Regions from separate parts of the Paenarthrobacter sp. 22069 genome, predicted to be linked through region 1. Evidence: riboswitches for the same ligand, from Rfam matches in the RefSeq annotation. Region 1 holds a riboswitch; each other region holds the start of a gene.
The links. A riboswitch is a leader RNA that binds a small molecule or an ion and turns the genes downstream of it on or off. The one in region 1 is predicted to bind cyclic di-AMP.
Positions count from the first base shown of each region.

Region 1 (7,049 bases):
ACGGAGGATGTCGAACACAGAGCCGGCGGCGCCTGCCTTTTCGTCCCAGGCCCCGAAGACCACCCGCGGGATCCGGGCCAGCACAATCGCCCCAGCACACATGGCACAGGGTTCCAGGGTGACCACCAAGGTGCAGTCGGACAACCGCCAGCCATCGCCGGCGCCGCCCTCCAGCCTGGCCAGCTCCTGCAACCGCCGGGCCGCCTCCCGGATGGCCACCACCTCGGCGTGGGCCGTGGGGTCGCCCAGTTCCTCGCGCTGGTTGCGGCCGGAACCCAGCACACCGCCGTCGGGCCCTATCACCACGGCCCCGATCGGCACGTCCTCCGTTGTCAGCGCCCGCCGGGCCTCCGCAAGGGCAAGGCCCATCCAGGCATGGTATTTCTTTTCCGGCAAGGGCATGGCTCAATGATAGTTTCGAGGGATATTCAGGTTACTTACCGACGCCGGGAGGCACCATGGACACTCTTCGGGACCGCATAAGTATTTGGTTCAAACCCTATGCGGCGCTGGTCCTCACTATCCTGGTGGGCGGCGTCGTCATCGTGTCGCTGGCGCTGCTCGGTGCGGAAGTCTACGACAACGTGGTGGACTCCGCCGGTCTGGCCAACATGGACAAGCCTGCCCTGGCCTTCGCCGAAAGCCTGCGCAGCCCGGCGCTCGATGCCTTCGTCACCGGCTTCACCAACATCGGCGGCGGCATCGGCATGCCCATCCTGGCCAGCATCCTCACCGCCTGGCTGACCTACCTCAGCAGGAACTGGCGGCCGCTGGTCCTGATCGGCGGGGCAGCAGCAGCGTCGATCACGGCCACCACGTTCGGCAAGAAGCTGGTGGGCCGCACCCGCCCGGACCACGCGGACGCTGTTCCCCCGTTCGAGGACTCGCCATCCTTCCCCAGCGGCCACACCCTGAACACCACGGTGGTCATCAGCCTGGTGGTGTACCTCATCTGCCTCCAGTTCCACACCATGCGGGTCCGCGTCGCTGCCATTACGGCCGGCACCATCTTCATCATCGCCATGGGCCTGAGCCGCGTCTTCCTGGGGCACCACTGGCTGACGGACGTCATGGCAGGGTGGCTTCTGGGCCTCACCTGGGTCGGTGTGGTGATTATGGCCCACCGGCTGTTCCACCTTGTCCGCAGGCGGGAGCACGCCGGTGCCGCGCCGTCGTTCGACCGTCCGATCGTGCGCGATGTCGTCGCCGAGGAAGTGCACGAGCACGGAAGCTCCGGACCCGGGAAGGGCAGCGCCGGATGATAGTTTTGGGGGATGCGTACTCTCGTTGTTGACCACCCCCTGGTCGCCCACAAGCTCACCGTCCTGCGGGACAAGAACACGCCGTCTCCTGTCTTCCGGCAGCTGACGGAAGAGCTGGTGACCCTGCTGGCCTATGAGGCCACCCGGGAAGTCCGCACCGAGCCCGTCACCATCGAAACGCCCGTCAGCACCACCATCGGCACCGCATTCACCAAACCCACCCCGCTGGTTGTCCCCATCCTCCGCGCCGGGCTGGGGATGCTGGAGGGCATGACCAAGCTGGTCCCCACCGCTGAAGTGGGCTTCCTGGGCATGGCGCGGGACGAGGAAACGCTGGACATCATCACCTACGCGGAGCGCCTCCCTGAGGACCTGACCGGCCGCCAGGTCTTCGTCCTGGACCCCATGCTGGCAACGGGCGGCACCCTGCGCGAGGCCATCAAGTTCCTCTTCAAGCGCGGCGCGTCCGACGTCACCTGCATCTGCCTGCTCGCCGCGCCGGAAGGCCTTGCCAGGCTGGAGGAGGAGCTGTCCGGGGCCAATGTGCACATTGTCCTGGCCTCCATCGACGAGAAACTCAACGAAAAGTCCTATATCGTTCCTGGCCTTGGCGACGCCGGCGACCGCCTCTACGGCATCGCAGGGTAGTTATTCACCCTTTTTCAAACGGTTTCCTGCCGCTAGCCTGAGCGGATGGACTGGAAACTCGAGCTCGTGTTTGTCCCCGTATCCGACGTCGACCGGGCCAAGGACTTCTACGTCAACAAGGTTGGCTTCAACGCCGACTATGACGAGCGGCCCTCGGACTCCATCCGCTTCGTGCAGTTGACGCCGCCAGGCTCCGCCTGCTCCATCTGCATCGGCGAAGGACTCATGGACGCCCCGCCAGGCTCCGGATCCAACCTCCAGATGGTGGTCAATGACATCAAGGCCGCCCACGATTTTTTGAAGAACAACGGCGTGGACGTCAGCGACATCGACGTGCAGGACTGGGGCCACTTCGTCCATTTCGCCGATCCAGACGGAAACAGGTGGTCAGTGCAGTACATTCCGTGGCGGAATGAGGGGCAGGCCAACCCTTAAAGCAAGCCGCGGACCGCATCATGTGAGGCGGCCCGCGGCTTGCGCTGCAGTTCCCCGTTGCGGGGTGACCTGCTTAGTACCAGTTGTGTGCCAAGTGGAAGTCCAGGGCACCGCAGGGCGACTGGTAGCTCTTCTTGATGTAGTCCAGGCCCCAGTTGATCTGCGTGCGGTAGTTGGTGAGGTAGTCCGCACCGGCGCTCGCCATCTTCTCCGCGGGCAGGGACTGGACGATCCCGTAGGCCCCGCTGCTGGCGTTGGTGGCGGTGGTGGTCCAGTCTGATTCCTTGGTCCAGAGCGTCTGCAGGCATTGCATCTGATCCGGGCCCCAGCCGAAGGAGGCCAGCTGGCCGGCGGCGTACGCCTGGGCGCCGGCGGGGTCGTTAATTGCGACGGCGGGAGCCGGCTCCGGTGCCGGGGCGGGCTCGGGTGCCGGGGCGGGTGCGGGAGCCGCGGGCGCCGGTGCGGGCGCTGCCGGGGCCGGTTCTGCTGCCTGCGGCGCGACCGTAATGGCTGCCGGGGCGGGGGTGGCTGCCGGGTTGGAACGGATCTCGCTCTTCTCAATGCTCATTTGGGAGTCGGCCGCTGCCGTGGAAGTGTTGGACTCGGTCGATGACACTGGAGTCATGCTGCTGGTGGCCTGACCTGCCGCGCCTACCCCCACCAGCACGGCGCACGATGCTGCGAGAATTCCCGCGCGCTGGCCCAGGGTGGTTTTCTTGGCCTGCTTGGCGGCCCGGTGTTTAGCCTTGGCCTGCAGGCGTGCTTCTGCCGTGTTTTTGGACATGATTGATCGCCTCTCACACCTGCGGAGTTAGCTGTCGGGTTCGGATGAGGGCATCCGGCCGTACGGAAAGAACACGTACTGGCTTAACCCCAAGGGCATGCATTGCCCGGGACGGTGGGTCCCCCGCCTCTGCCGTAGCTCAATCGGAATCCGGGGAAGCGGCAGAGCTTGGCGTCAACCCGGGATATGCGGCCCGAACGGGGACCGCACCCAATCGACGGTACAGGAATGAAACGCGAAAGTCACATTTAGGTAACGGAAGTCACGGCCGCAGCGCGTCGAATTGCTCCAGGTTTCAGTTCGGATCAGGCGGCGAGTTGGTAGACCGTGGTCCCGCCGATGCTTTGCGCGGCGAAGTTTTCGGCTACCCACTGTGCAATCCGGGTGGCAGCGTCTGAGCCGGTGCTGGACCGCATGGTTGCGCCGGCAATGAAGTAGTGGATCTTCCCCTTCGACACCAGCTCCTGGAACTGCTCAAGGGTGGGGGAGGGATCGGTGCCGTTGAAGCCGCCGATCGCCATCACGGGGAGTTCCGTTGCCAGTTGGTAACCGGCCGCATTATTGGAACCCACCACCGCCGCGGCCCAGGTGTACCCCGCTGCACCGTTCTTCAGCGCTGCCACCAGGTCTGCCGACGGGGTGGGGGCGCCGAGAAGACCACCCATAGCGCCACCTCCACCGCCGCCACGTCCGGCGGCCCCGCCAGCTCCGCCCTGGCCCTGGCCTTGTCCGGCCTGACCGCCGAACTGCCGGGCACTGCCGCCCGTGCCGGGCCCACCGGCCCTGTTGCCGGCGAACCCGCCCGGGCCGCCGAATGCTGTCGCCGGACCGGCGCTGACAATGGCCCCGCTGTGGGCCGTCGCCGCAGTGGAGATGGAGAACGCCAGCGGTCCGGCGAGCGATGCCGCAATGGCGAGCGCCGCCGTCGTCCGCTGCACTGCTGCCGTCCACCGGGCCGCCGTCGTCCACGGGGCCGCCGTCGTCCACTGCGTGGAGCGCAGGCGAAGAAGCCTGCCCAGTCCAACCCCGGCCGCGGCCGCCAAGCCCGCTGCCAGGACCAGCCCGCGTAGCCAGGGACCGTAGGCGGTGGTTGTGCCCAGCAGCTGGAACGCCATGACTGCCGCCGCTGCTGTGGCTGAAGACAGGGCAATGGCCGCGGCCGGCTGGTGCCGGTGCTGCCACAGGAGAACTCCGCCCAACCCTGCAAGCCCGGCTATGCCGGGTGCCAGTGCCACCGCGTAGTAGGGGTGGATGATGCCGGACATGAAGCTGAACACCAGGCCGGTCACCAGTACCCACGAGCCCCAGATGATGACGCTGGCGCGCACCATGTCGGTCCGCGGGGCCCGCCGGCCCACCCAGAGAAGGCCAGCGGCTAGGATCAGGGCGGACGGCAGGAGCCATGCGATCTGGCCGCCGAACTCGCTGCTGAACATCCGCAGCAGCCCCGGAACGCCCCAGCCATTGCCGCCGCCCACGCTGCCTGTTTCGTCGCCGGTCAGCCGGCCCAGGCCGTTGTAGCCCAGCGTCAGCTCCAGGATGGAGTTGTTTTGTGAGCCGCCGATGTAGGGGCGCACGCTGGCCGGTGTCAGCTCCACCGCCAGGAGCCACCATCCGGCGGAAGCCGCCATCGCGGCACTGGTGCCAGCGAGCCAGAGCAGGCGCCGCCCCATCCTGCCCCGGGCCGCTACCAGGAACGCCAGGGCAAAGCCGGGAACCACCAGCAGCACCTGCAACTGCTTGGCCAGGAACCCGAAGCCAAGAAATACCCCCGCCAGCACAAGCCACCCCAGCCGTTCATCCTGGATGGCACGGAGGACCGCGTAGGCGGCCGCCGTCATGAGCAGCACCAGCAGGGCGTCCGGGTTGTTGAACCGGAACATCAGCGTGGCCACGGGGGTGAGGGCAAGGACCGCGGCGGCCAGCAGCCCGGCCCGATGCGCGAGCTTTGCGTCACCGGTGGCCGGTACTGCCGCCCGCCGGACGGCGAGGTAGAGCAGCCAGACCGCGCCGACCCCCATCAGCGCTTCGGGCACAAGGATGCTCCAGGAATTCAGCCCGAAGAGCCGGACGGACAACCCCGTGATCCACAGCGACGCCGGCGGCTTGTCCACCGTGATGGAGTTTGCGGCATCGGAGGAACCGAAGAACCAGGCTGTCCAGTCCTGCGATCCGGCCTGGGCTGCCGCCGAGTAGAACGCATTGGCCCAGCCGGACGCCCCCAGGTTCCAGAGGTACAGCACGGCCGTGCCCGCCAGGACTGCTGCCAGTTCCAGCCGCTGCGCGAGGGCAGGTCGGGGCCGCCGGACGCCAGAGCCGTCCTTTCCGCTCCCCCTGGCGGTACGGGTTGTTTCGGCTGCCTGTCCCGGACGGGACGGCACAAGGCTGGTGGCGGTGCGTCGATATGTGGTGCTGGTGAAGCGGCCGGCCATGGCGTCCTACTTGGTGAGTTGGTACACGGTGGAGTTGCCCACCGTCTGGGCCTGGAAGTTGGCCTGGACCCAGGCAACCACCTCCGAGTTGCCGCCCCGGCCGCCCCGGCCGCCCATGCCGCCGCCCATCCCTCCGCCGCCTTCGATGAAGTAACTGATCTCGCCCTTGGCGACCATGTCCTGGAACTCGGCGAGCGTGGGGTAGGGGTCACCGCCATTCCAGCCGCCCAGCGCGATGACGCTGGTGTTCGAGGCAAGTTCCAGGCCGGCTGCCTGACTGGCGCCCGAGACGATGGCGGACCATTTCGTGGTGGTGGAGGAGAGCAGCGTGGTCACGGCGGCGTCGGCGGTACCTTCACCGGGACCGCCTGCTCCGCCGGCACCGGGACCACCAGCACCGCCGGGAAGGCCATTGGCAGGGACGAAGCCTTCTGCACCGGCAGCAGCGTCCGCGGCGGCGTCCCTGCCGTCTGTGCGGTCACCGCGGAGTCCTGCGGCCCGGCTGCCGAAGCCGCCGGCTGACAACCCCGCCGGCCCCGACGTCGGAATGGAACCCGAATGTGCCGTGGCGGCCGTGGCGAGGGTCCACGCGGCGGTTCCCAGTCCACCGGCCAGGAGGGATACGACGACGACGGCGGCCGCGCCTGCGCGCCGGAAGCGTCCGGAGGTTCCTACTGCGTCCAGGCGGAACAGGACTGCGGCAGCGGCAACGACGCCGAGGACGATGATCGCTATGCGCAGCCAAGGGAGCCACGCGGCGTCCCGGCCCAGGAGTACGGCGGACCAGATGGAGGTGCCGAGGATGGCCGCTGCGAGGACGGTCCGGGCCGGCCAGTACGCGCGGCCGCGCCAGAGTTCGACGGCGCCGATGCCCACCAGTGCCGCGATGGCCGGTGCCAGTGCCACCGAGTAATAGGGGTGGACGATGCCGCTCATGAAGCTGAAGACCCCGGCCGTGACCAGGAGCCAGCCGCCCCACAGGATCAGTGCCGCCCGGCTCGTTGAGGTGCGGACTTCGCGGCGGGTGAACCAGAGGCCTGCCAGCAGCAGGACCAGGGCCGCGGGCAGCAACCACGACACTTCGCCGCCAAAGCTGGTCCCGAACATCCGCAGCAGGCCCGCCGCGCCGCCGAATCCGCTGTTGCCGCCGCCGAAGCCGGGTGCGCCGCTGAAACCGCCTGCGGGTGCGCCGCCCGCGCCTGCCGCCCCGCCGCCGGGCACGCCCTCACCCGAGCCCGTGATGCGCGCCAGTCCGTTGTAGCCGAACGTCAGTTCCAGGAAGCTGTTGGTGGTGGACCCGGCCATGTACGGCCGTTCCGACGCCGGGGTCAACTGGAAGAGGGCGATGTAGCTGCCGGCTACAACGATGATGCCGCCCAGTGCGCCCAGCAGGTGCAGCAGCCGGCGCCCCAGCGTGGTGGGGGCCGCCCAAAGGTAGGCAAGCCCCAGCGCCGGTACCACCAGGAACCCCTGCAGCATTTTGGTGAG
Region 1 covers NZ_JBQEQF010000020.1:60,784-67,832, reverse strand. Annotated here, with positions in the region: gene ACTJK0_RS16365 (nucleoside deaminase) at 1-402, opposite strand, end outside; gene ACTJK0_RS16360 (phosphatase PAP2 family protein) at 459-1,262, shown strand; gene upp (uracil phosphoribosyltransferase) at 1,275-1,910, shown strand; gene ACTJK0_RS16350 (glyoxalase superfamily protein) at 1,956-2,345, shown strand; gene ACTJK0_RS16345 (hypothetical protein) at 2,419-3,129, opposite strand; cyclic di-AMP (ydaO/yuaA leader) riboswitch at 3,135-3,295, opposite strand; gene ACTJK0_RS16340 (ArnT family glycosyltransferase) at 3,435-5,561, opposite strand; gene ACTJK0_RS16335 (ArnT family glycosyltransferase) at 5,568-7,049, opposite strand, start outside.

Region 2 (7,049 bases), on a different contig from region 1:
TGTGCGGCAACTCCACGTGCGCCGCGTCCAGCGGGACCAGCAGCCCCCGGGCAAGGAGCCAGTCCACGGGACCGACGTCGGCGCCCTCCGAGAGGACCGAAGCTTTCCTTTGCGCCTGGGGGACGGCACCCATGGCCCAGTTGCGGAACCGGGCGAGCAGCGCCGTCGTCCGTTGCGGAGCTTCGGCGAGGATCGCCTGCAGTGCCTCCGGAGTTGCCGTCCAGTGCTGGAGCGCCAGAGCAGCCTCCATGGGCGTGGTGGCGTCCTGGATGGGGAAGCCCCTGCGGTGCAGTTCCGACACCAGTTGGACGGCCCGCTGCGCGAACGCCGGCTGCAGGCGGACCAGCTCCGTATAACTGCGGCCGAGGCCGGCGGGATAAATGCCTACCACGTCCTTGAGGGACCCTACCGGGAGGTAGAAAGGCTGGTTCGCGGCCGGGGGAGGAGTTCCGTGCGGGGGAGGCGCGGGGTGCACCAGGGCAAGCTCCTGCAGTGTTCCCAGGATGTCCTCGACGGTGGCCAGGGAGGCGCCTCGGATCAGGTGCTGCAGGCCCTCCGCCGAGGCGCTGTGGCCCGTGTCCGTATTGGTGCACAGGTGCAGCGTCTCCAGGACCTGCATTTGCGGCCGGTTGAGCCGCTCAAGCGCCCGCTGGACGCTGACACGGGAACTGGCGCGCGCCGCCAGGGCAGCGAAATCCGGAACCGCCGGGGACATGAGGTCCGGCCGCGCGGCGAACAGGGCACGCAGCGAATCGTCGCTGCGTGCCTCCAGATCCTTGCCAAGCGCACGAATAAGGGACATCAGTCCAACGTTACCGCTGCTGCGCCCGTCCAGCCCGGCGCCGGGCTGCCACGCCGTCCAGGACCAGCAGGAGCATCAGGATGAAGGCTGCCGGCAGCCCGTAGAGGGCGGTGTAGGTGATCCAGGTGGGCGCGGCCACGCCGGCAAAGGCCATCGCCATGACCGTTCCTACGGCCACGAGCGAAAGCACGGCAATAACTGCGGCAAGGACCGTCAACGGCCGCCGGTAACGCGAGGAAGTCATGGACGTAACGCTACAGCGGGGCGGCCCGTGCCGGTGAGTGGCCGTGGCGGGAGAGGGCCAGGGCTTGCGCCTGCGGCGGAACAAAGCCGCCGGAAACAGGAACAGGGCATGCGGCAGGATAACCTTGAAGGATACAGACCAACACGGTTTGCGCCGGCCATACCTTGAACCCGCACAACACTGCGGATGCGGTGGCCGCGGGCCGTGTCTCGAGACAGCAGAACGAAGAAGGTTGATTACGTGCCTACCGGCAAGGTCAAGTGGTATGACAAGGACAAGGGCTTTGGGTTCCTCGCGGGCGAAGACGGCCAGGAGGTCTTCCTGCCCAAGTCGTCACTGCCCGAGGGTGTGACAGAGCTCAAGGCCGGCACCCGCGTGGAGTTCGGCGTGGCGGACGGCCGCAAAGGCGCCCAGGCCCTGGGCCTGCGGGTGCTGGACAAGACCCCCTCCATTGCCAAGGCAAAGCGCCCCAGCGCAAAGGACCTCGCCCCGCTGGTACAGGACCTCGTGACCGTGCTGGACAACCTGTCCGGCACCCTGTCCAAAGGCAAGTACCCGGACGGCAACAAGGGCAAGGCCATTGCTGCCGCGCTGCGCAAGGTTGCCGACGAGCTGGACGTTTAAGCGCCCATGAGCCCCCAATCTGAACAGCCAGGCGCGCCGGTGCAGGAGCAGGCTGCCAAGACCCTGCCCAAGCGCAAGGCAGGCGTGCCCGTTTGGCGTACGGGCAAGCCCGACGCTTTCCTGGCCGCGGCGGTGGAGACTGCACGGACCGCGGTGGAGAGCATTACGCCCGCCGCCACCATCGGGGTGCACCTGGCAGCCAGGAGCGAGGGCGACCGGCTGGTCACGCACCTGTTCGAGTCGCGGCTGCCCGGTTACGCGGGGTGGCAGTGGTATGCGGTACTGACCCGCAACTCGCGCTCCAAAGTGGTCACGGTGAACGAGCTCGGCCTGTTGCCGTCAGAGGATTCCATCCTGGCCCCCGAGTGGGTGCCGTGGGCCGAACGCGTCCGCCCCGAGGATGAGCAGCAGGACTCCGAAGCTGACGCCCGGGAAACAGGCGTCGCGGAAGTGGACGGTGAGGTTGCGGCGGAAGTGGCGGGGGACGCCCAGGCTTCTGAGCAGGCGGAGGAGCCGAAGGACGACGACGGCCCGCAAGCTGGAGTCTGACCGCACCTTCGCCGGGGAAACCGGCCACGGCCAGCGGAACCAACGAAAACGGCGCCGACCGGGACAAACCCGGGCGGCGCCGTCGTACGTTAAGGCCTGCCTACTTGCGCAGCTCGCCCACCACGTAATCGATGCTGGACAGCAGGGCCGAGACGTCGCTGGGCTCGATGGCCACGAAAGTGGCAATCCGCAGCTGGTTGCGGCCCAGCTTCCGGTAAGGTTCGGTGTCCACGATGCCGTTGGCGCGCAGGACCTTGGCCACTGTTGCGGCGTCAACCGACTCATCGAAGTCGATGGTGGCAATGACGTTGGAGCGTTCCTCCGGCTTCGCCACGAACGGGGTGGCGAACGCGGACGCGTCGGCCCAGCTGTAGATGCGTCCGGCGGAGTCGGCGGTCCGCTTGGAGGCGAAGTCCAGGCCGCCGTTGGAGTTCAGCCACTGGACCTGGGAATCCAGGGTTACCAGGGTGGACAGCGACGGAGTGTTGTACGTCTGGTTCAGGCGGGAATTGTCGATGGCGGTCTGGAGGTCCAGGAAGTCCGGAATCCAGCGGCCGCTTTCCTTGACCCGCGCTGCACGCTCAATGGCGGCGGGGGAGAAGAGGCCCAGCCAAAGGCCGCCGTCGGAGGCGAAGTTCTTCTGCGGGGCGAAGTAGTAGACGTCGCTTTGGGCAACATCGACGTCCAGCCCGCCGGCTGCCGATGTCGCATCCACCAGGACCAGCGCGCCCTCGTCGGCTCCGGAAACCCGCTGCACCGGCGCGGCCACGCCCGTTGACGTCTCATTCTGGGGCCAGGCGTACACGTCCACCCCGGCCTCGGCCTGTGCTGCCGGCCGGGTGCCCGGCTCCGATTTGATGATCGAGGAAGCTTCAAGGAAGGGCGCCTTGTTGGTGGCCGCGGCAAACTTGGACCCGAACTCGCCAAAGGACAAGTGCTGGGCTTTCTTCTCCACCAGCCCGAAGCTGGCGATGTCCCAGAACGCGGTGGAGCCTCCCACGCCCAGGACTACCTCGTAGCCTTCGGGAGCGCGGAAGAACTGGCTGAGCCCTTCCCGGACTGAGCCCACCAGGTTCTTGACCGGTGCCTGCCGGTGGGACGTGCCCAGGATGGTTCTGGATGCTGCTGCCAGGGCATCGATCTGCTCCTGCCGGACCTTGGACGGACCGGCCCCGAACCGCCCGTCCTTGGGCAGGAGGTCGGCAGGGATCGTGATGCTGGTGTCGCTCACAGGGGCTCCAATTCGGCGGGGACGAAAGCTTTGGTCCGGACGGGCGGGTCGTGGGTGGCCGGCAGCCGGTGACGGGCTGCAATACAGGCCGTCCCCATTCTGCCTGAACTGCTGTGCAGGCGGGAGTTGGGGGCGTCAAAGTCCAGACATTGAGACGGGCGGGGAACGCCGCGGCTATTCGGACTAAGTCAAAATAGGCTAAGCTTGCCCCCGAACTACCTCGCGGGAAGAGGCGATACGGTGGGACAACGCAAGGTACTGCGCTCGAGGAGCTGAGCTGGATGACGGATCTGATCGACACTACGGAGATGTACCTCAGGACCATCCTGGAGCTTGAGGAAGAAAACATCGTCGCCCTGCGGGCCCGTATCGCCGAGCGTCTGCGCCACTCCGGCCCCACTGTTTCCCAGACCATCGGAAGGATGGAGCGCGACGGGCTGGTTATCGTCTCGGGTGACAGGCATCTGGAACTTACGGACACGGGCCGCAAGCGCGCCACCGAGGTCATGCGCAAGCACCGGCTGGCCGAACGCCTTCTCGCCGACGTGATTGGGCTGGACTGGGCTTACGTCCACGACGAAGCCTGCCGTTGGGAGCACGTCATGAGCGAACGGGTGGAGCGGCGCATCTACGAGCTGCTGGACCATCCCACGGAGTCGCCGTACGGCAACCCCATTCCCGGCCTGGCAGACCTGGGCGGGCAGCCAGGTCCCGGCTTCGCTGACGGCGCCATCAGCCTGGTGGAAGCCATGAAGAACTATGGACCGGCCTCGGGTGTCACCGTTGTCCGGCTTGCGGAGCCCATCCAGGTTGAACCGGAACTGTTGGCCCAGCTCGACGAAGGGGGGATCCGCCCCGGCGCCGCAGCGGCACTGGAGCGTGTGGGTGATTACATCTCCGTTCGGGTCCCCGGGATCGAAGGTGCACTCGAGTTGCCGCCCGAAGTGGCCGCGCACGTCTTCGTTGCTGTTGCCCGTTCCTGAACGCCCGCTGCATATCTTAATCAGCGGTTTCGGCCAAAGATAACGGAATTGTTACCTAGGGTCTTAAGCCCCTATAGTAGAAGCGATCGTTGATACTTAAGCGTTACCTGACCCGGAGCCGAGCTCTGCCAGCGGGCCAGGTGCATGAGTCGTTACTGGCAGAGGCGGGGGAACCACAAACGGCAGCGGGGGACTGCCTTGGGGTGAAGTCCGTCAGCAGCATGCCTCTCCAGTGAAGGATTCTTCCGGGAATACCCCTGTGCAGAAGCTTGCCCATGACGGGCCGGGTCTTTGAACTCTCTGACCCGAATCCGACAGCTAACTCCGCAGGCTTTTCCAGAGAGGAACCCTTCTTGACCATGCAGACCTCCCGGGGCCGCCGCCGCGCGGACGGCCCTCCCGCGCCCCGGGGTGCCGAGGATGTCGCAGCGGAGCGCCCCCGCGACCTGCACCGCGACTCGCTCCGCCGCCGGGGTCCCTTCCGGCAGATGACGGACTTCGCCGCCGCAAGTGGCATCGGCCAGAAGGCTGGCATAGCCCTCGCCGCCACTGGCCTGGTGCTGACGGTGACCGTGCCTGCAACCGGCCCTGTGATGGCAACTGACGCCGGTGGGAATACGCCCATGGCCGCCTCCGCGGTCAGCCCGCAGCCGCAGATTTCTGCGGATATTGGCGCGCAGATCGACTTTAGCCGTTCCGCCGTGGTCACCAAGGCGGACCCCGACGGCAAGCTGAAACAGCTCCTCAGTGCCCAGTCGGCCGGATCGGTGACCCGCGCGGCTTCTGCCGGCACCCTGGCAGCGCCGTTGGCCACCCTCACCACCGCTTCCCCTTTCGGCTACCGGGTAAGCCCGATCACCGGTGGTACGGGTGACTTCCACCGGGGGCAGGACTTCGTCGCGCAGTGCGGCACGTCTGTCCTGGCGGCGGCCACGGGAACCGTTACCTTCGCCGGCTGGCACCAGTTCGGTGGCGGGAACCGGGTGGTCATCGACCATGGAAATGGCCTGGAGACTACTTACAACCACCTCTCATCCTTCAACGTCAAGGTTGGCCAGACAGTCTCCCGCGGGGACGTTGTGGCACTCAGCGGCACCACCGGCGCCTCCACGGGCTGCCACCTGCACTTCGAGGTGCAGGTCAACGGCGAAGTGGTCGATCCGATGGGCTGGCTGTAACCAAATGACTGCGCACTCTCAGATCCTCGTAACCCGTCGTGACCTGAATGTGACATTGAAGCAAAACTGCTGTACCGTCTAACTCGCGTCAACTTTTCCGAAGTTGACGCTCTTGAGTGGATTGCCTAACTCTGCCACCGCTCAAGGTCCGTTCGCATTTCATCGTCTGGCAGGGGCGGGGGAACCAATTTTGGCCTTCATTCCAGGAGGCCTTGGGGTTAAGTCACGAGCTTTTTTAGGAAAGCACTGTGGCCGGGTGACTCCCATCCGAATCCGACAGCTCACCTCGCAGGCATTGGGAGAGGCTACCTTCGTGTCTTCACGCCATCATTCTGCGCGCCACCGTGCGCAAACGGTTCGCACCAACCCCCTGGATGCCATGTCCAAGGCTGTAAGTGCCAATGCCGGGACCGTGGGCCGCCAGGCTGCCGTTGTGGCAGCTGCATCGGGCCTCATCCTGAGCATGGGCCTGCCCGCGACGGCTGCTGACACCACTGCTGGTGTTTCTGCATCCACTGAGTCCGGCTCCGCCCAGACCGCCCTGGCTGTCACCGCTGCCCCCACGGCGACGGTCTCCTTCGAGCGTCCCGTCGTCAAGACCACCGCTGCACCCAAGGTGGAAGCGGTCCGCACCCAGTCCACCGATTCGGCCAACCCCGCCGCGGCAACCCAGGGTGGGTCGACCGCTGCCAAGACGGCTGAGACTGTCTCCGCCGTGTCTTCTGCGGCCACTTCCGGGATTGCAGCCATTGCCTACACCGGCATCGGCCACTCCTATGTCTGGGGCGGCACCAGCCCCGTTACGGGCTGGGACTGCTCCGGATTCGTCCAGTGGGTTTACGCGCAGGCCGGCATCAGCATCCCCCGCACCAACGCGTGGAGCATCATGACTCCCACCTCCACCCCGCAGCCGGGTGACCTGGTCGTCCAGAACGGTGGCGCACACGTTGGCATCTACGTCGGCAACGGCATGATGATCAGCGCGCTGAACCCGTCGCAGGGCACGCTGCTCCACTCCCCGGCAGCTACCGGTTCATCCTCGTACTACCACTACGGCAACTAGTTCTTGGGCTTCACGCTCCAAGGGCTATTTCTTTGCCCAAAGCTTTTTCGCTAGATCACATCCCCGTTCGGGATGCGCCGGCGTACCCCCAAGATGCCGGCGCGTCCAACCTTCCCTGCCTGCCTACAAGCGGTCCAGGGGAAATACGAAAGAGAGAACTGATGACGACACGTGCTACCGCGCGCCACCGTGCCGAGGTCACCAAAACCAACTCGATCGCTGTCATTGCCAAGGCGGTCAGCGACAACGCCGGCGGCATGGGCCGCCAGGCGGCAGTTATCGCGGCTGCCTCCGGCCTGGTCCTGACCAGCGGCATCGCCGCCAACGCTGCCGACGCCAACGTCAAGCGGGACTCCGCTCCGGCGTCCGCGCTGG
Region 2 covers NZ_JBQEQF010000011.1:19,886-26,934, forward strand. Annotated here, with positions in the region: gene ACTJK0_RS10550 (helicase-associated domain-containing protein) at 1-802, opposite strand, end outside; gene ACTJK0_RS10555 (hypothetical protein) at 813-1,046, opposite strand; gene ACTJK0_RS10560 (cold-shock protein) at 1,287-1,670, shown strand; gene ACTJK0_RS10565 (DUF3027 domain-containing protein) at 1,677-2,219, shown strand; gene serC (phosphoserine transaminase) at 2,320-3,450, opposite strand; gene ACTJK0_RS10575 (metal-dependent transcriptional regulator) at 3,732-4,433, shown strand; cyclic di-AMP (ydaO/yuaA leader) riboswitch at 4,558-4,782, shown strand; gene ACTJK0_RS10580 (M23 family metallopeptidase) at 4,793-5,611, shown strand; cyclic di-AMP (ydaO/yuaA leader) riboswitch at 5,740-5,920, shown strand; gene ACTJK0_RS10585 (C40 family peptidase) at 5,991-6,674, shown strand; gene ACTJK0_RS10590 (NlpC/P60 family protein) at 6,836-7,049, shown strand, end outside.
Region 2: it holds a riboswitch for cyclic di-AMP, as region 1 does, so the genes downstream of both, ACTJK0_RS10580 (M23 family metallopeptidase) here and ACTJK0_RS16345 (hypothetical protein) in region 1, are expected to answer to the same signal.

Region 3 (7,049 bases), on a different contig from region 1:
GCCTCGGCGGGCGAGGCTGGGTCGAACCTAGGCTACGCGGACCACGGAGTAGCCGCTGAGCCAGCTGATGGAGTGGACCTGGGTGGTGTAGCCGTTGACGCCACCGCTCACAACCTGGCCGTCGCCGGCGTAAACGCCCACGTGGCCGGAGGTAATGATGAGGTCACCGGGGGCCGGAGCGCCTACCACCGTTCCGTACTGGAAGAACTGGGTGGGCGCGAGGTCGCCGACGGTCTTGCCAACGGAACGCAGCGCCTTCTCAACCATGGCAGTGCAGTCCTGGTTCACGCCGACCTGGCTGTAGGCGGATGCCAGGATGGCTGCGCCGGTTCCGGTGCCCGTGGTGGCCGAAGCGTAGGACATGTTCATGCCGGTGTTCGTCGGTGCCGTGGCTGCGGCAGTCTGGACGGGTGCCGGTGCCGGTGCCGGTGCCTGGGCAGGAGCAGGAGCAGCCGTGTAGCCTGCGCCGGGGATCTGGATCTGGTCGCCCGGGTAGATGATCGAGGACAGACCCAGGCCGTTGGCCGCAAGGAGGTCGTTCAGGCCGACGCCGTAGGCGGACGCAATGGCGCCGAGGGTGTCACCGGAAACAACGGTGTGCACGCTTCCCGTGGCAGCCGCGGGGGCTGCAGCGGGCGCGGAGTATGCCTGGACGCTGCTGTTATCAGTGGTGTCCGCTCCGGTCACACCGGCGTGGGCCGGGGCGCCAACGCCGAATGCAATGCCGGATGCCGCAGCAACGGCGAGCGCAGGGCGGCCCAGCGAGCGGGCCTGGGACTTGGCTGTGACGGCGAGGCCCTCGAGCACAATGGAGCGGGCCGGGGTCGCGCGGTGACGGGCAGTGGTGGAAATTTTTGACACGGTTGATCGCCTCTCCCATGCCTGCGGGGTGAGCTGTCGGGTTCGGGCTGGAGATACCCGGCCGGAAGCACCCCGTGACGTACGGAGACACTATCGACTTAACCCCAAGGCCACACACGTGGCCGTGGAAACTTGGTTCCCCCGTCCCTGCCAGCTGGAGCGGTTGTGTCCCATGATCAGCGGCAGGGCTCGGCATACTGATGGGAATGTCCCGACTGAGAGGGACACCAGAAGACCATAACCCGCGCTCCCGCTAATTGTCACATTTGGGTAACATACGAGGTGGTCCTCTCGGATTCCGCCACCGAATGGATCCGGACAGCCTTTTCCGGGCTGACCTTGGCTGACGTCCCGGAAAGGCCAGCGATAACAATCCCGAAACGGACCCCTGCCTGCAGGCCCCGGCGAAGGGTAGGCTTCGGGACTATGCCCCTGTTCGTGATCAATCCCCGGCGCCGGTTGACCGGGGTCCTGCTGGCCCTGGCGGTGGCATCCTTCCCGCTGCCGGCCACTGCGGATGATCCCGCCCCGCCCGCCGGCTACCCCTCCTGGGCTGACGTGCACGCGGCGCAGTCATCGGAAGCCGCGAAGGCAGCCGAAATCACCACCATTACAGGCCTCCTGGACGGACTGCAGCAGCAGACGGAAGCCGCCGGGGACGCCGCCGTCCGGTCGGCGGCCGAATACGCCGTCGCCCAGGCCGGACTCGACTCCGCGACGCTGAGGCTGGAAGCCCTGACCGCGCAGGCAGCGCGGGCCAACGATGAACTGGCCAGGCGCCGGAAAGACATTGGTGCCCTTGCCGCGCAGTCCTACAAGACCGGGGGCACCAACGCGGGTTTCTTCGTGGCACTGGACGCCCTCGGCACCAACAGCGTGCAGGGACTGAACCTGGTCAAGCTGGTCGGTGACAAGACTGCCGCGCTGGTGGAAAAAGCGGGGGCCGCCGGCAGGGTCGCCGCCGCCCTCACGGAACAGGAAAGGGCTGCCAGGAGCGAGCGGGAGCGGCTGTCGGCGGAGGCCAAAGCAAAACTGGATTCTGCCCGCTCAGCGCGTGACGCGCTCGGCCGGCAGGTCGCCCAGGAACAGCAGCACAGCGAGGAGCTGACGGCGCAGCTGGCTGCACTGAAGGGGACGACGGCGGCCCTTGAGGGGGAGTACCGGCAGGGCCAGGCGGCGTTGGCCGCCTACGGGCAGGCGCAGGAGGCCAGGCGTGCTGCAGCCGGGGAACAGGCCCGCAGGCAGGCGGCCGCCGCGGCCGCTGCTGCGCGGCTGCCCGCACCCGCCGAACCTGCGGCACCCTTCGGAACCCCGGCCCTTCCCAGCACTCCCATACAGCAAAATCCCGTACAGCAAAGTCCCGTTCAGCCAAATCCGGCGCCGCCGGATCCCGTGCAGGCCGCCGCTCCCGCCGACAATCCGGCCGCTCCTGCTCCTGGTACCCCGCCCGTGGCACCCGCCCCGCCCGCCGTCGTCGTGCCTTCCGTTCCCGGTGGGGCCGTGAATGACCCGGCCGGGGCGAAAAGCTACGCTTCCGGACGGCTCGCCGCCTTCGGCTGGGGCCAGGACCAGTTCCTTTGCCTCGCCCAGCTCTGGACCAGGGAATCGGGGTGGCTGACCACCGCCACAAACCCTTATTCAGGCGCCTACGGAATACCCCAGGCCCTGCCGCCGGGAAAGTATTCCAGCGCCGGCAGCGATTGGCTGACCAGCTACCGCACCCAGATCGAGTGGGGCCTCGGCTACATCCGCGACCGCTACGGCTCCCCGTGCGCCGCCTGGAACCACTCCGTGTCCCTGAACTGGTACTGACTGACGCGCTAGGCTTTCCCCATGCCAGATTTCGAACGGTTCCGTGCGCTGCTCGAAGATGAGCGGGCACGGCGCATGGCACTGCTGCCCGCGCTGCGGGCCGACATTGACGCGGCAAACTCGGCACGCCGCGACTCCAACGTCGACGATGAGCATGACCCCGAAGGCTCCACCATCGCCTTCGAACTATCGCAGGCCTCGGCGCTCCTGAAGCAAAGCTCCGCCGGACTGGACGAGGTGGAAGCTGCCCTGGCCCGGCTCGCCGGAGGTACCTACGGCATCTGTGCTGCGTGCGGGGAACCCATCGCCGAGGGCCGGCTCGAAGCGCGGCCCTGGACGCCGTTCTGCATCCTCCACGCCTCCACGGGGCGCGGACGATGACGGGCCCTGCGGAGACAGTGTCCGCCGCGGCGGAATTCATCGACCGGACCCTCCAGAACGAAGGTGCCTGGTACCGTGCGGACGAAGTGGCGCACCGGCTGGGCGGGCGCCTTGCCTCCTACGGTTCCTCCATCGGGGCAGTCCGTGGCACGGTCCGCGATGCCCTGCGGAAGTTCAAGGACCTTGACCATGACGACACCGTGATGCTGGCCTCCGCCCTGTGGGGCCAGCCGCGGCCGGGCGGCCGGCCCGTTTTCGAACGCCGCCTGGCCGCCGTGGTGCTGCTGCAGTCGCGCGTTCGGCTGCTCCGGCACTCGGACCTGACCCGGCTGGAGGGTCTCCTTCGGTCCGCGCAGGCGGCGGATCTGACAGCGCCGCTCCTCGCCGATGTGCTGGCGCCCATGCTGGCAGGGCTGGGGGAGCGGGAGCAGCAACGGGCATCCGTTGTCCTGGCGAGGTGGCGGGAAGACCCGGACCCGCAGTTGCAGGCTGCCGCTGCATCCCTTGAGGAAGACTTGTCCCTTTTGAATGCATCCAGGAGAACCCCATGAATGATCAGTTTGGCCTTGACCGCTTTGTCGCCGCCCAGAACAGCGGCGGAACCTATGAGCAGGCGCTGGGGGAGCTCCAGGTGGGCAGGAAGTCCGGGCACTGGATGTGGTTCATCTTCCCGCAGATTGCCGGGCTCGGGCAGAGTGAGACCTCACGCCGGTATGCCATTTCCTCGCTTGCCGAGGCCCGTGCTTACCTGGACCACGAGGTTCTCGGTCCGCGGCTGCTCGAATGTGCCATGGTCCTGGCGAACCATGCCGACCAGTCTGCACAGGACGTCTTCGGCGGCATCGACGCCAAAAAGCTCCGCTCGTCCATGACACTGTTTCTCCGGGCTGCACCCGGAGAAACAGTGTTCAAAACGGTACTGGCCCAATTCTTCGGCGGCGAGCCCGACCCCGCTACGGACCGGCTCCTGGCAGACCAGGATGCGTCCGGCCAGGACGCCGACCGCTGAGGGCGTTCGCCGCCGGCGGTTCCCGGGAGCGGAAGCTATGGGGTGGGGCTGCCGCCATTGACGTTCAGTGTTTCGCCCACCACGTAGCTGGACTCGGGTGAGGCCAGGAAGACATAGGCGGGGGCGAGCTCGGCGGGTTGGCCCGCCCGGCCCAGGGGAGTGGACTGGCCGAACTCGGGCAGCTGCTCCTTGGGCTGGCCGCTGCTGACCTGCAGGGGCGTCCAGATAGGGCCGGGAGCCACGGCGTTCACCCGGATGCCTTTGGGGGCCAGCTGCTGGGCCAGGCCCTTGGTGAAGTTGTTGATGCTGGCCTTGGTGGTGGCGTAGTCCACCAGGGTCGGGGAGGGGTTGTAGGCCTGGATGGATGTGGTGTTGATGATGGTGGAGCCCGCCGGCATGTGCGGCACGGCGGCCTTCGTCACCCAGAACATGGCGTAGACGTTGGTCTTCAGGGTGTGGTCGAACTGCTCGTCCGTGATGTCCTGCAGGTCTTCCTGGGCCACCTGCTTTCCGGCATTGTTGACCAGGATGTCCACGCCGCCCAGGACGGCCACCGCGGTGTCCACCAGGTCCCGGCAGGCTGCGGAGTCCTTAAGGTCGCCCGGGACCTTGACGGCCTTCCGGCCGGCCGCTTCGATGATGCCCGCGATACGTGAGGCGTCCTCCTCTTCCTGGGGCAGGTAGGAAAGCACGACGTCGGCACCCTCCCGTGCGAAGGCGATGGCCGTTGCCGCACCAATCCCCGAGTCGGCGCCGGTCACGATGGCCCGGCGGCCGTCCAGCCGCCCCGTGCCCCGGTACGTCTCCTCGCCGAGGTCGGCCTTGGGCTCAAGTTCGGCATCCAGGCCGGGCTCAGGCTGGTGTTGTTTGGGTGGGGAGATCTTTTCGTACGCAGTGACGGGGTTGCGGAAAGTGTACTGGTCAGTCATGGCGGTCCTCCTGTTCGTGCGGAGTCCTGGCCGGTTCACTGCCCGGACTCCGGGAAACTGCGGCTGCCCACCGGCAACAGCAAAAGCTAAGCATGCTTACGTTTCCCAGCCTAGGCATAGATTCCCCGCCCTGCCAAGCCCGGGCGGAGTCAGCTGCGGCCGACCTCCACCAAGGTGACCCGGAACAGCTGCCCGGCGTCGAGCACCGCCTCCATGTACGTGCAGGCCGGCTGGCGGCGGCGGTCCGTGGGCGACCCCGGATTCAGCAGCCTCAGTCCCCGGGGTGAGGTGGTGTCCCAGGGGATGTGGCTGTGGCCGAACACCAGCACATCCGCGGACGGGTACAGCGCCTCGCACCGCAGTTCCCGGCCCTTCGCCTGGCCTGTCTCGTGGACCATTGCAAAGCGGACGCCCCCGAGCGTTGCGGTGGCCGTTTCCGGCAGCCGCCGCCGCAGTTCCGGACTGTCATTGTTGCCGTAAACACCCAACAGCCGCCTGCTCCGGCGTTCGAATTCGTCCAGCAGGGCCGCCTCCACCCAGTCCCCGGCGTGGAACACCACGTCAGCCTTTTCGACGGCGGCCCACACCTGCGCAGGCAGGGTTTTGGCGCGCTTGGGCACGTGCGTATCGGCGATGAGGACCAGGTTCAACGGCATACCGGAATCCTGCCACGGCGCCCCTGTTCCATGCCCGCCCGGAGTCGTAATCTGGGGGCTTGGAGGTGATTGCCATGGAGGCAGCCCAAGGAGACCGCATCGTGGTCCATGGGAGGAACGTGGGGTCTTCGGACCGGCATGGAGTGATCCTGGAAGTCCGTGGCGAGGGCGGACACCCGCCCTACGTTGTCCGCTTCGACGACGGACACGAGACAGTCATGTACCCCGGCGGCGATTTCACCGTCGACCACGGACACGACACCTGACGCAGGACGGCATCCTGCCGCCCGACCTGTCAGACTGGATTAATGGATCACCCACTGTCCTCCAGCATGTCCTCCACGCCACCGCCGCGCACCGGTCCCCGGGACCCCGGCGACGCCTGGGTGGAAGGCGACCGCGGCCGGTACTGGGGCAGGTTCGGCGCGGCCGGAGTCCTGGCCTACGACCCCACCAAGGGGGTGCTCCTGCAGCACCGTGCCGTCTGGAGCCACAACGGCGGCACGTGGGGCCTGCCCGGCGGTGCACTCCACGAGGGCGAGGAAGCGGTTGAGGGCGCCCTCCGGGAGGCCTACGAGGAAGCCGCCGTCCCGCCAGAGAGCGTGGAAGTGCTGTTCACGTCGGTGCTGGACCATGGCTACTGGTCCTACACCACGGTGGTGGTGCGGGTGCAGGAATCCTTCGAGCCCGTCATCAGCGATCCTGAAAGCATCGCGCTGCTCTGGATTCCAGTGGCTGAAGTGGACTCTTTGGAGCTGCATCCCGGCTTCGCTGCATCCTGGCCGGACCTGATGGCAAGGCTGGACGCCGAAGAATCCTGGTAGCCAGGCCTTTCCCGGAAAGGTCTCACGGACGCTGCACTGATGGGCTGACTCCCTTCGGGAAGCAGTTCCGCACGGAAGAACCCCAGCTGGCTGCCCACAAAACAGGGTAAGTCCGGGCGCGAAATTAGGTACCCACTACTGGTGCCCGCCGCATGACCAGCCCGTATGCTCCAGGCTACGGCGATGTCGTGGCTGCTGGGATGCCGGACAGGTGACAGGACAACCGCCGCAGCAGCCTTGGCGCGCCGCATGCCGGGGCCCTGACCCATTGGCCGAACATGAGTCCGCGTAATACAGCAAGGTTGGTGAGCCAGTTGCCTCTTCCTCTCCTGTCACCTGTTGCAGCATTAGGGCACGACGGCGGACTGCCGGGCAAAGAGCCGTCAACGATCCATGTCCGGGCCACCGAAACGCGACATCAGGCTTCCGGCGACTTCCCGAATGAGGCATACGGGCAACGGGTGTGCAGCCTCCTGGTGCAGGCCCTGTGAGCGCCGCGGTCGATGCACCCCGGCGCAACCAGGGGAGGGTGCGGCTGCGCGACCTGGGGTTCGCGCTGGCTGGCCTCGTTTCGTTG
Region 3 covers NZ_JBQEQF010000009.1:27,283-34,331, forward strand. Annotated here, with positions in the region: gene ACTJK0_RS09050 (LysM peptidoglycan-binding domain-containing protein) at 28-861, opposite strand; cyclic di-AMP (ydaO/yuaA leader) riboswitch at 865-1,036, opposite strand; gene ACTJK0_RS09055 (lytic transglycosylase domain-containing protein) at 1,288-2,673, shown strand; gene ACTJK0_RS09060 (TraR/DksA C4-type zinc finger protein) at 2,695-3,054, shown strand; gene ACTJK0_RS09065 (DNA alkylation repair protein) at 3,051-3,605, shown strand; gene ACTJK0_RS09070 (DUF1810 domain-containing protein) at 3,602-4,063, shown strand; gene ACTJK0_RS09075 (glucose 1-dehydrogenase) at 4,099-4,992, opposite strand; gene ACTJK0_RS09080 (metallophosphoesterase family protein) at 5,142-5,648, opposite strand; gene ACTJK0_RS09085 (DUF1918 domain-containing protein) at 5,723-5,914, shown strand; gene ACTJK0_RS09090 (NUDIX domain-containing protein) at 5,957-6,472, shown strand; gene ACTJK0_RS09095 (glycosyltransferase) at 6,960-7,049, shown strand, end outside.
Region 3: it holds a riboswitch for cyclic di-AMP, as region 1 does, so the genes downstream of both, ACTJK0_RS09050 (LysM peptidoglycan-binding domain-containing protein) here and ACTJK0_RS16345 (hypothetical protein) in region 1, are expected to answer to the same signal.